DNA from 4 places in the Sodalis sp. RH15 genome. Region 2 is predicted to be linked to each of the others. Evidence: predicted binding sites of a transcription regulator. Region 2 holds the regulator's gene; each other region holds the start of a gene.

What was found. Region 2 encodes CRP, which controls carbon source genes, mostly activating them, when cyclic AMP is high. Its sites were predicted from a motif close to ATGTGANNNNNNTCACAT; they were not measured.
Region 1: the regulator CRP is predicted to act here: its motif matches at 1,570-1,587, upstream of ACL2XO_RS09385 (ABC-F family ATPase).
Region 3: the regulator CRP is predicted to act here: its motif matches at 1,890-1,907, upstream of ACL2XO_RS18110 (GntP family permease).
Region 4: the regulator CRP is predicted to act here: its motif matches at 2,027-2,044, upstream of adhE (bifunctional acetaldehyde-CoA/alcohol dehydrogenase).

Annotation. Positions count from the first base shown of each region.
Region 1 is NZ_CP178738.1:1,999,302-2,002,622, forward strand. Features, by position in the region: gene ompX (outer membrane protein OmpX) at 307-825, shown strand; gene ACL2XO_RS09385 (ABC-F family ATPase) at 1,608-3,203, shown strand; gene moeB (molybdopterin-synthase adenylyltransferase MoeB) at 3,248-3,321, opposite strand, start outside.
Region 2 is NZ_CP178738.1:813,216-816,536, forward strand. Features, by position in the region: gene ACL2XO_RS03690 (YccS/YhfK family putative transporter) at 1-1,416, opposite strand, end outside; gene crp (cAMP-activated global transcriptional regulator CRP) at 1,468-2,100, opposite strand; gene ACL2XO_RS03700 (OsmC family protein) at 2,415-2,822, shown strand; gene ACL2XO_RS03705 (phosphoribulokinase) at 2,869-3,321, opposite strand, start outside.
Region 3 is NZ_CP178738.1:3,971,026-3,974,346, reverse strand. Features, by position in the region: gene ACL2XO_RS18120 (sugar-binding transcriptional regulator) at 1-908, opposite strand, end outside; gene ACL2XO_RS18115 (amidohydrolase family protein) at 908-1,633, opposite strand; gene ACL2XO_RS18110 (GntP family permease) at 2,128-3,321, shown strand, end outside.
Region 4 is NZ_CP178738.1:3,530,726-3,534,046, reverse strand. Features, by position in the region: gene adhE (bifunctional acetaldehyde-CoA/alcohol dehydrogenase) at 1-1,754, opposite strand, end outside; gene oppA (oligopeptide ABC transporter substrate-binding protein OppA) at 2,967-3,321, shown strand, end outside.

The DNA of each region.
Region 1 (3,321 bases), 1.2 Mb from region 2:
AGCGGTAAAATACGAATCATCCTGAAATTTGCGACATGATATGTGAACAGAAAATTGAGGAAATATCGTTTTGATGGGCTATTTTTTATTCATCCGCTTCGGAATTATCTCAATATCTTGTAAGTATACGTAAAGGTGGGTTTTGGCCCCGGAGAGGAAAACATAAGAAAAAAGAATAGGATAGATGCAATAGAAAACTTATGTTACACGATACGTTCACTTGGACAACAATTATTAAGCAGAGTTTCGTGCTATTTTTTGTTATATTTTCGTGGTTAGGACGTAAATTTCACATTTGAGGTGGGTATGAAAAAAATTGCATGTCTTTCAGCGTTAGCTTGTGTTTTGGCCGTAACAGCAGGTTCAGCGGTCGCAGGCGACAGTACCGTAACAGCAGGTTACGCGCAGGGTGATGCCCAGGGCATCATCAACAAAGCCAGCGGTTTCAACTTGAAGTACCGCTACGAATGGGATAACACCAATCCCTGGAGCGCCATCGGCTCCTTTACTTATCTCGAAAAAAACCAGCTCAATGACGGCAACTACCAGAAAGGCCAATACTATGGCTTTACCGCCGGTCCGGCATTCCGTATCAACGATTGGGCCAGCATCTACGGTGTTGTAGGTATCGGCGCCGGTAAGTTTACCAATAATGCCACAGCAGTCCGTGATACCCATAGCAACGATGACGTGGGTGTTTCCTACGGCGCGGGTCTTCAGTTCAACCCGATGGATAACGTTGCTATAGACGTATCTTACGAACAAAGCCGTATCCGCAGTGTCGATGTCGGCACCTGGATCGCCGGTGTTGGTTATCGCTTCTAATAGCGATTACTCTGCGACATGAATTGACATGTTGGAGAATCGCTCATCGGCATGGTTGATAAGTCAGCCATGCCCTTATTCTTCAGGGTCTTCAGCCTTGATATGCTATTCAATCACCCGCCAGCGGTTACTCATTGTTGCCTGTAGCTGCATTTTCAGCTACATACTGTAAATACATCCTGCCGAAACAATCTGCAATATGCAGACCACTACCTTAGCGGGTTACACCGACATATACAAACCTCGACATGACTTTATCGATGAATTTTTCATGACATGCCGTCACAGCGCTATAATTCCCCGCCGACGCATCGCCAAGATACATTGCCTTCCTTTAATCATTAAAAGGCTCGACCTTTTCCACTCCTGCAGCACCGGCAGTGCTGGATAGGGGATTTAATGTTGATAAACAGGCCGAAATAAACGATGTCAAAAATTATCTGTCGCTAAAATGAAAATGGGTCTGTGAAAGATGGACATCTTTTAATAAATAAACCTTATAAAAAAATTATTTTCACTCCACGGTTGGCTGGAAGGATATTTAATATCAACGTCAATTCCGCCATGAACGCGACGACTTCAGGCCGCCCAAATGATGCGTTTTTCTGCACGATGATAATGATTCGTCGTCCCGCAAGCGGCCCGGAAACGGATAGCGCGGGTATCTTTTGTGCTGTCATGGTATGCGGACATGGGAAGGAGTGTGCAGACAGGGGGCGCAATTCGGCAGCGGATTGTGGCATAATGTGCCCAGTGTCACATTTTAATGAAGAGTATCTCTTTTGCTAATCAGTAATAACATCACCATGCAATTCGGCAGCAAGCCGCTGTTTGAAAATATTTCTGTCAAGTTCGGCGGCGGCAACCGCTATGGCTTGATTGGGGCCAACGGCTGCGGGAAATCCACCCTGATGAAAATCCTCGGCGGAGATTTAGTCCCCAGTTCAGGCCATATCGCCCTCGATCCTAATGAACGGCTGGGCAAATTGCGCCAGGACCAGTTCGCCTTCGAGAACTTTACGGTGCTCGATACCGTCATCATGGGGCATGCCGAACTGTGGGCGGTGAAGGAAGAGCGCGACGGTATCTACGCCCTGGCGGAGATGACCGAGCAGCAGGGATACAGGGTCGCCGATCTGGAAGTGCTGTACGGCGAGATGGACGGTTACACCGCTGAGGCCCGCGCCGGTGAACTGCTGCTGGGGGCGGGCATACCGCTGGAACAGCACTACGGTCCCATGAGTGAAGTGGCGCCCGGCTGGAAACTGCGGGTCTTGCTGGCGCAGGCCCTGTTTGCCAATCCGGACATCCTGCTGCTGGATGAGCCCACCAATAACCTGGATATCAATACCATCCGCTGGCTGGAGCAGGTCCTGAACGATCGCAACAGCACCATGGTTATCATTTCCCATGACCGGCATTTTCTGAATATGGTCTGTACCCATATGGCGGATTTGGATTATGGCGAGCTGCGGATTTACCCAGGCAATTACGACGATTATATGACCGCCTCCACCCAGGCCAGGGAGCAGTTGGTGGCCGGCAATGCCAAGAAAAAGGCGCAGATTGCCGAATTGCAGTCTTTCGTCAGCCGTTTTAGCGCCAACGCGTCTAAATCCCGTCAGGCTACCTCCCGCGCCCGGCAAATCGAAAAGATTACGCTTGATGAAGTAAAGGTTTCCAGCCGCCAGAATCCGTTCATTCGTTTTGAGCAGGATAAAAAATTGTTCCGTAACGCGCTGACCATACAGCAGCTTACCCAGGGCTATGAAGGCCAGCCGCCGCTCATCAAGGATATGAACCTGATGCTGGAAGTGGGGGAAAAGGTAGCGGTGCTTGGTGCCAACGGTATCGGTAAAACCACCTTGCTGAAGACCCTGGTGGGGGAGCTGGCGCCGTCGGTGGGCGAAATCAAATGGTCGGAAAACGCCAAGCTTGGTTATTATGCCCAGGACCATGCCAGCGAGTTTACGGAAAATATCACGGTGTTCGACTGGATGAGCCTGTGGAAACAGCCGAGCGATGACGAGCAGGCGGTGCGCAGCATTCTTGGCCGGCTGCTGTTTAGCCAGGATGATATCAATAAACCGGTCGGGGTGTTATCCGGCGGGGAAAAGGGCCGTATGATGTTCGGTAAGCTCATGATGCAAAAGCCGAATATCTTGCTGATGGACGAGCCTACCAATCATCTCGATATGGAATCCATTGAATCGCTGAATATGGCTTTGGAACTGTACCAGGGTACGCTGATTTTCGTTTCCCATGACCGGGAGTTCGTCAGTTCGCTGGCCACCCGTATTCTGGAGCTGACGCCGGACGGACTGGCGGACTTTACCGGCAACTATGAGGATTATCTGCGCAGCCAGGGAGTGAACTAGCTAGCGGCCCGGCTATGCAATGGCCTCCCTTTGACGCGCTCGGTTTAGGCTTCCGCGTTACCGCAGATCTCGCAGTGGGGATCGCGATGCAGCGCCATTTCCCGGAACTGCATGGTCA
Region 2 (3,321 bases):
CAGGGTGTAAACGGCGGTTACGGTGAAGCCGGTCATCGCCAGGCCGTAATTTTTCCGCAAAACCAGGTAAGCCGCCAGGGTCACCACCAGCATAAACAATAAAACCGTGCCGTCCCCCAGATGGAGCTGCAGGGTCGCGGCGGCGATAACCAGGCCGGCCAAGGTTCCCAGCGCCCGATGCTGGATACGTACCCGGGTGGCGTTATAGCCGTTCTGGCTGACAAACATCACCGTCATCAGAATCCAGTAGGGTTTAGGCAGGTTGAACACCAGTCCCAGGCTGCTGCCGATGGCCAGCATAATGCCCAGCCGGGCGGCGTTGCGCAGCGCCATGGATTTGAGCGAACAGTAGCTGCGCAGCGCCTGCCAGAAAGAGAGCCGTTGCTGGTTATCCGCCATGATATCCCGCCGGTAGAGCGGACGTTGCGTCCTGAGCAGCCGGGCGATGCGGCTGAAGTGATAAAAACAAAATTGCCCCACCGGATTATCCGGATTTCGCTGGGCAATTTTTTCCACCGCCGACAGGGCTTCCGCCATGGTGAAACGGCCCGATAACCGATGATAAAGAATATCGTCCGCTACCACCCGCAGCCGGGCGGCAATCAATTGGGCATTATAGCGGATCACCGCTTCAGCGTGACTCTGCTCCACCAGCTTCTGCACTTCGTCCGGCTGATGCAAACTGACGGCGATATGCTCTTGCAGGTCCAGAGCCACCTGAAATGTCCGCAGCAGACGTTTGTACTGAAGCTGATGGTTGGCCGACAGCATATGCAGCTGCTGGTAAATTTGCGCAATCAGATCAATCACCCGCTGCTGCCGGGCAAACAGCGGCGGCAGGGCGGTTTCCGGGTCGGTATGCTGGGTCAGCAGGCTGTATTTCGCCTCGATATAATCCGCGAGCTCTCTATAGAGCAGGCTGAGGGTTTCCCGCATCGGCTGCTCTTTAAGCCATCGGAACCACAGGCCGGTAAACAGCCCGTACCAGGCGGTACCGGCGATATACAGCAGCGGCGGGATCCACACCGGGGCGTTGCCGGTCAGGCCGAGGGTAAAAATGGCGGCGATAAGGGAGGCGGGTAATAACCGCCCGTGCAACGGACTGATTTCACCGGTGACGCCCAGCACCAGCGCCAGGCCCACCATGATAAAGGGCAAGGGTACGTGTACAAAGAGCAGCCACTGGATCAGTACGCTGCTGACGGCGAACAGCGTACCGCCGATGGCCAGGCGTTTAAAAAAGCGTTTATGCAGGGTATCCAGGCCGGCGATGTTGCAACAGGCGGGCACCAGGGAGAACAGCAGGCCGTTCTGCAGGCTGCCGAACAATAGCCCTATCGCCACCGGCAGGCAAAGCACGATGGTTTGCCGCAAGGCATAGTTGACTTCGGGGTGATAGATCAGTCGACGCCACATGCTGCCAACAAGCAGGCGTGGCACAGAGTACCACGCCTGTTTGATTAACGTTTAACGCGTACCGTAAACGACAATGGTCTTGCCGTGTGCGGAGATGAGATTTTGATCTTCCAGCATTTTCAGAATACGGCCCACCGTTTCACGGGAACAGCCGACAATCTGGCCGATTTCCTGGCGGGTAATCTTGATTTGCATGCCGTCGGGGTGGGTCATGGCGTCGGGTTGTTTCGCCAGATTAAGCAAGGTTTGCGCGATACGTCCCGTGACGTCGAGAAACGCCAGATTACCGACTTTTTCCGAGGTGACCTGCAAGCGGCTGGCCATCTGCGCCGACAGACGCATCAGGATATCCGGATTCACCTGAATCAGTTGCCGGAATTTTTTATAAGAAATTTCAGCCACTTCACAAGCGGTTTTCGCACGAACCCAGGCGCTGCGCTCCTGGCCTTCTTCGAATAAGCCCAATTCCCCGATAAAATCCCCCTGGTTAAGGTAGGACAAGATCATCTCTTTACCTTCTTCATCTTTTATCAGCACCGCGACGGCGCCTTTGACGATGTAGTAAAGTGTTTCAGCTTTTTCGCCTTGATGTATTAGCGTACTCTTCGATGGATACTTGTGAATATGGCAATGAGACAGGAACCATTCGAGAGTCGGGTCTGTTTGCGGTTTGCCGAGAACCATTCGCTGTTATCCTCTTTTGTCATCGCTGTCCTTGTTCAGGACATCGTATTCCCTATTACGGCGCTGTTTTATCGATCCATCTCCGTTGTAAACGGAGCGACGTTAGGGAACTTATTAGGGTCTGGTTTTAGTGATGTTCCGATCGCTCTCTTGCCCTTTCATTATCATGAGGTCGATCCAGCCTTGTTTTTAGCATAGGTTTGAAGCAGTGTCTTCTGTTGTCTTGCATCAGCATGAAGTATGTTAGGTAACATTGCCACCTTTCCAATAAAAATGTAGGGTGCAGGAAAAACTTTTTATCTGGAGTCATCATAATGCAAGCACGAGTAAAATGGGTCGAAGGTCTGTCTTTTATAGGTGAATCCGCCTCCGGCCACCAGATTTTGATGGATGGCAACGCAGGGGAAAAAGCGCCCAGCCCAATGGAAATGGTACTTATGGCGGCTGGGGGGTGCAGCGCCATCGACGTGGTATCGATTCTGCAAAAAGGGCGTCAGGATGTGCGTGATTGCGAAGTCAAGCTGACCTCTGAACGCCGCGACGAAGCGCCGAGGTTATTTACCCATATTAATTTACACTTCATAGTTTCCGGCACGGGGCTCACCGACAAAATCGTCGAAAGGGCGGTGGAGCTGTCAGCGGAAAAGTATTGCTCGGTGTCTTTGATGCTCGGCAAATCCGTGAACGTTACCCATAGTTTTGAAGTGCGTTTGCCGTCCTGAATGACGGATGCGTTACCGCGGGCGCGACGCTCCGGCCGCGCCCGGTTTATTCAATGCGTTTGCCTTCCAGTAGCTGCTTTACCAATGGTCCCATGATCAGTTCCATCGCCAGCCCCATTTTCCCTCCCGGTACCACCAGCGTATTGATATTGGAAATAAACGACCCCTGCAGCATCGCCAGCAGATAGGGAAAGTCGATATGATCCAGGCCGCGAAAGTGAATTACCACAAAGCTTTCGTCCAGCGAAGGGATGGCCTTGGCGGCAAAGGGGTTGGACGTGTCCACCGTGGGAACCCGTTGAAAATTGATATGGGTACGGGAAAATTGCGGTGTGATGTAGTTGATATAGTCTTCCATCGATCGCACCACGGAATCCATCACCGCTTCCCGGGAGTGTCCGCGTTCGCTGGTATCGCGCACCAGCTTTTGTATCCATTCCAGGTTGACGATGGGTACTACACCCACCAGGAGATCCACATGCTGCGCCACATTATGGTG
Region 3 (3,321 bases), 3.0 Mb from region 2:
TTGATGGCCGGAACTCGCCTGTAGCCGGTTTGAGCGATCATGGTCCGGCGCCGAGGGGGAGAGAGCGGCGCAAAAGAGGTCAGGCGTTCGTGGTGTCCGCCGGTCAGCAACCGGCCGGAAGCGTCGAAGCAGTGGCCCAGAATTTCCCCCACTGCGCCGTCGTCGAGCATCTGCTGAAGTTCCTCTTGCACAATGAATCCATCGCGGTACAAGGGGGCGTCCGGCGCCATATACCCCACGCCGCTCACCAGCAGATCCGCCGAATCCACCAGCGAGGCGGAGGTTTTGAACGCCATCTGCTGCTGCAGGACGTTCTTCTCCTGTACCGAGCCGGTGACCACCGGCATGGGCAGCGGATAGCATTCCGCGCCCACCCGTTCGGCCAGTCCCATGATGACATCGTAATGGCTGGCACGTCCGTGGCGCGTCATATTGCCCATCAGCGCGACGAAATGGTGCATGGGCCGCTGCATGGGGGTCACCAGCGCCGCCACCTGCCGCATGATCCGGTAGCCGCCCATGCCAATGGTGACCGGCGTATCTCCTTGCAGCATATTCTCGATGTAGTAAGCCAGCGCGGTGGCCACCGATAGGGCATTGCCCTCCTCATCCGCCACGCTCGGCACCACCTCGCAATACACCAGTCCGAACCGGCTGCGCAGACGTTCTTCCAGTTCGATAGCCGATGCCAGGTGATGCACCAGTTGGAAACGAATGAGATTCTCGGTACTGGCCAGGGCGATAAGACGCTGTACATTTTGCCGCGATACGTTCAGCGTACGAGCCACCTCATCCTGCCGCTGGCCTTTCGCATGATAGAGCCAAGCGGCGCGCGCCGCCTGGTCGAGCTTCCGCGCGGAGTTCTCTTCGGCTTTCCCCTTGTCGCCGGGAGGCGTGATTTTGGCCATCAGCGCGCCAACCCGAGTATTTCGGCTAAAGTGTCGCCCATCAGCAGATCGTAAACCGCCGGATCGGTGGTGCAGCGCTCCATCTTGCGAAACTCCCATTCGTAGTCCACGAAAGGGGAATCTGTTCCCCAGATAACCTTACCGGGACCGAGCTCTCTGATGGCAGTGGCAATTTCAAACACCGGCACGCGGGATGTTTCCAGATACAGGTTGGGCAACGCCTTCGCATAAGCGATGGCTTGATCTACCGACCAGAAAAACCCCATATGCGCCATCAGCAAACGTACCCGGGGGAAGCGGCGGGCCATCTCGGCGAATTCTGGCGGGCTGTTATAAAGGTCGCTGGCGCCGTGAACGATGATGGGAATGCCTAAATCTCCCGCCTCCTCAAACAGCGGATTCACCAGTTTGGGGTCGCTAAGATGGAAACCGTTAATCGTGGGGTGCAGCTTCAGACCTTTGAAACCCCAACCTTTGACGCAGCGCCGCAGCTCGTCAACCGCATCTGGCTGCCAGGGGTTAACAGCGCAATAGGGGATGATCCGGTCGGGGCAAGCCTCATAGGCCTCTTTCGGCCCCTGGTTGGTAAAGTTGCCTTCCACAAACGGGAAAACAACAGCATGCCGAACGCCGGCGGTATCCATTTTCGCCACCAGTTCCGGACCGCTTTGAGCGGCGCCGGCCCGTTGGCCGATATGATTATGGGCGTCAATGATGAATGTCATGACTGCACTCCTGTAGGGTCTACAGCTGTGTCCCGCTAGGGATATCGCTGTTTTGGGCAATTATTTATACGTTGAGCAATAATTCAAAACTCGGCCAATGCTAGCCATATCCCCTCCTGCGCGTCAATGGGATTGTCCGTGAACGTTAAAAATTTGTGATCGAAACGACAAGTTGGGGGGTAATGTCAATAATGCCGGTTCACTCACCGGACGGTCGTTCACCGCAGGTCACAGGTCGGTTTTGTCCCGGAACGCTTTGTGATAAGCATCACCTTTTACTGGACAGGCGGCGCAATAAATATTCCTTCCCGGACTGTTTTTTATCCATCCCGACATATTAAAAAACCGGCGGCCACCGGATAATATCGCCAGGTTTCAGATTCACGCAGGAAATAGCAATGAATGAAATTTCAAAGAAATTACATTCAATAAAATAATTATCTCTACTTTTCATAATTAAATAACCTTACATTTAAAACTGGAGTTTTAATCCCATGCACGATTTGCATTTGGCTTGGTATGGCGCCATATTGGGTCTGTTTATTGCCATATTTTTAATATTAAGAAAAATCAATCCCGTCTATGCCCTGTTTTTTGGCGCCATTGCCGGCGCCATTATCGGCGGCGCTGATTTACAGCAAACCATCAACGTGCTTATATCAGGCACCCAAAGCATTATGGGCACGGTAATCAGGGTATTGGCGGCAGGGATCCTGGCGGGGGTCATGATGGAATCCGGCGCCGCAAATACCATTGCCCGGGAAATAGTCCGCCGGATGGGCGAAGGCAAAGCCATTTTTGCCTTGGCGCTTGCCACCATGGTTATTACCGCCGTAGGGGTATTTATTCCCGTGGCGGTGCTGATTGTGGCGCCCATTGCCCTTTCGGTGGGCAACCGGATGGGATTATCCAAAACCGCTTTATTATTGGCATTATCCGGCGGCGGCAAAGCGGGCAATATTATTTCCCCCAACCCTAATACCATCGCGGCGGCCAATGGTTTTCATCTTGGCTTAAGCGATGTCATGATTGCCGGTTTTATTCCGGCCATCGGCGGATTGATTGTCACCGTATTGCTGGCTTCGCTGATTAAGCATAAAGGACAAATGGTCTCGGATGCGGAAGCCGATACCGATACCCGCGCGCAGGTCAGCGGTCCGTCGCTGGGAAAATCCATCGTCGCTCCCGCCGTGGCGGTGATATTGCTGATGATCAACCCCCTGGGTTCCATTTTGCATATCAGCGCATTAAGCGCATTCAAACTTGACGCGATGTATGTGCTGCCTATCGCGGGCATTGTCGGTATGGTGGCCATGGGGCAAAGCGGGAAAATCATTCAATACACCACCTCCGGCATTGAAAAAATGACCGCTACCGTGCTGATACTTATCGGCGCCGGCGCCATAGCCGGATTAATCGGCGCGTCCACTCTTTCCGAGCAGGTGATTGCCCTGATAAACGCGGCGGGCATCTCGGGCACCTTCCTCGCCCCGATATCGGGCATCCTGATGGCCGCCGCCACCGCATCAACCTCCACCGGCGTTATTCTCGCCACCGGCACGTTCGGCTCCACCCTTATCCATATGGGGATTCCGGCGCTGGCCTCGGCGGTCATGATGCACACCGGCGCCACGGTAATCGATTCCCTGCCGCAGGGCAATTATTTCCACGTCACCGCCAACAGCATG
Region 4 (3,321 bases), 2.7 Mb from region 2:
TTCGGGAACTTATATATACGTTTACGGATATCCATAAACCGCAGCGCCAGTTCTTCGAACGGGGTGCCCGGGTGTTCGTACATTACCCACATGATCTTGGCGGCATCCATCGGCGAACCGCCGCCCAGGGCAATGATGACGTCCGGTTTGAAGGACATGATCTGCTCTGCGCCCTTACGAACGATGCTCAGGGTCGGATCCGCTTCCACTTCGAAGAAGACTTCGGTTTCAATACCGTGGCCCTTCAGTACGGAGGTGATCTGATCGGCATAGCCGTTGTTAAACAGATAACGGTCCGTCACGATAAAGGCGCGTTTGGCGCCGTCGCTGGCCACTTCATCCAGGGCAATCGGCAATGAACCGCGACGGAAATAGATGGATTTGGGAAGCTTATGCCACATCATATTTTCAGCTCGCTTGGCCACGGTTTTGGTATTGATAAGGTGTTTCGGGCCGACGTTTTCGGAAATGGAGTTACCGCCCCAGGAGCCGCAGCCCAGCGTCAGCGACGGTGCAAGTTTGAAGTTGTACAGGTCACCGATACCACCCTGGGAAGCAGGAGTGTTGATCAGAATACGCGCGGTCTTCATGGTTTCGCCGAAGAAATTCACGCGGTCCGTCTGATTGTCCTGATCGGTATAGAGGCAGGAGGTATGGCCGATGCCGCCCATTTCCACCAGTTTTTCCGCTTTGACCACCGCGTCTTCAAAGTTCTTGGCGCGATACATAGCCAGCATCGGCGAGAGCTTTTCATGGGCGAAGGGTTCGGTTTCGTCCACAACGGTGACTTCGCCAATCAGCACCTTGGTGGAGCCCGGTACGGTCAATCCGGCCATGGCGGCGATTTTCACCGCCGGCTGGCCGACGATACCGGCGTTCAGCGCGCCGTTTTTCAAAATGATGCCCTGAACCGCTTTCAGCTCTTCGCCGCGCAGCATGTAGCCGCCGTGGCTGGCAAAGCGTTCACGCACCGCGTCATAGACTTCGTCCACGACGATAACCGATTGTTCGGAGGCGCAGATGACGCCGTTATCGAAGGTTTTGGACATCAGGATGGAGGCTACCACCCGTTTGATATCGGCGGTTTCATCCACAACCACCGGGGTATTGCCGGCGCCGACGCCGATGGCGGGCTTACCGGAACTGTAAGCGGCTTTTACCATGCCCGGCCCGCCGGTGGCGAGGATCAGGTTAACCAGCGGATGGTGCATAAGCTGGTTGGAGAGTTCAACGGTAGGTTCGTCAATCCAGCCGATGATATCTTTCGGCGCGCCGGCGGCGATAGCGGCTTTCAGGACAATTTCAGCAGCCTTGTTGGTGGCTTTCTTCGCACGGGGATGCGGCGAGAAAACAATGCCGTTACGGGTTTTCAAGCATATCAACGCTTTGAAAATGGCCGTGGAAGTGGGGTTGGTCGTCGGCACGATGCCGCAGATGATACCGATGGGTTCGGCAATGGTGATGGTGCCGAACGTATCGTCCCGGGCCAGGATGCCGCAGGTTTTTTCATCTTTATAGGCATTATAGATATATTCGGAAGCAAAATGGTTCTTGATCACTTTGTCTTCCACGATACCCATGCCGGATTCTTCAACGGCCATTTTGGCGAGAGGAATGCGGGCATCGGCAGCGGCAAGGGCGGCGGCGCGGAAAATCTTGTCCACCTGCTCCTGGCTAAAATTGGCATATTCGCGCTGGGCTTTTTTAACCTTTTCCATCAAGGTGTTCAGTTCAGCGACATTAGTAACAGCCATAGTGCTCTCCTAATAAATGTTAAAATTTCGGTTAAATTGTTAAACTCTTTAAGTAAAAAGCCATTCCCTGTCGTTGTGAAAGACGCGGAGATTAAGGTTAGTTTATCTGCACAAGGACAGATAGGCAGTGGCACAAAGGGCTATTTACTTAACGAGTTTGTTCAATCAGTTAGCGATCTTCGTTTCCAGGCGATTTTTTTCCAAGCCCCCTATGTCCATGGGATTATCGATTAACTGTATAGAGAAATAGTAAAGAGTATTGAGGCCAGTAATTGTGATTCAAATCACATTTTATTCATGCTGACTCCTTTCAGCAACGACAATTTGGAGCAAAGGTTACAATTTCACTACAGTCTCGTTAAGGGATGAAATGCCGTGCCAATGTAATCCGCATTCCATTAACATTCTATTTGCAAATAACAGCAAAAATTTTACTTGCTGCTTAGGTTACGGGTTATAAAGCAACGGCACAATATGAATAATGTCAAAAAGTATAGCGGTAAAATTAAAGGTGAAGGAACGGCGCCGGGGCAGAAGCGGCAGCTCAACAATCCATATGCTCCCATGGCGCGGCCAAGAGCACTACTGTACAGATAAATGATGATGAGTAACAGCGCTGGAGCACGCCCTGCGTTTTTCGGACGCCTCGCCGTAGAGCAAATGTTGCTCCAATGCTGATAAATCGCACCCAAAAGCGGCATAGATTATTAAATGCTCAATTAGTCTATTAGCCGGATAAATTAAGTGAAAACGTCGAATATTCAGCGGGATGCAATGCAGGCTAAAACCCGTGGCGATTTTTTTTTAGACTATCTCACAAAGCCACTTGTCACGATGCGGTACAGATGTTATTAGTGTTAATTCATGAATCATTAGGGATTTATTCTCTTTCCAGGTCATTTATTGCCCTGATGTGTTTTATTGTAACAATCAATAATTTGATTATGTTTTTTGAAGCAAGGTCGACATTTCTTGATTTGATTATGATAGCAAATAACTTCTTTCCGAATCTGCGTTCCGCCGTATCAATTTTTTTGCCAGCCTTACGCCGGCTTGTTTCCCATATAGATTCAATGAATAAGGAATATCGCTTCTTTACCTTGCGGTTTCGTTCGCCGTAATTGGCCGAGGAGTGCCCATACCCGTTCATCGGGAATCTGCAGACAGCTGAAAATGCGTCATGCAATAATAAAAAACTGGAGTGCATTAATAATGACCAACATCACGAAAAGAACTCTATTGGCAGCAGGTATTATCGCCGCCCTGGGAGTGGTGTCCGTAGGTACTTCTTTCGCGGCGGTGGTACCCGCCGGCGTCACCTTGAGTGACAAACAGGAATTGGTACGTGGAAACGGCGCCGAACTGCAATCACTGGATCCCCATAAGATTGAAGGGGTGCCGGAAGCCAATGTCAATCGCGATTTGCTGGAAGGATTGGTCATTAGCGACCTGCAAGGCCATCCGCAGCCGGGTGTGGCGGAAAGCTGGGAAACCAAGGATTCCAAGGTCTGGATATTCCATTTGCGCAAAGACGCAAAATGGTCCGACGGCTCGCCGGTGACGGCGC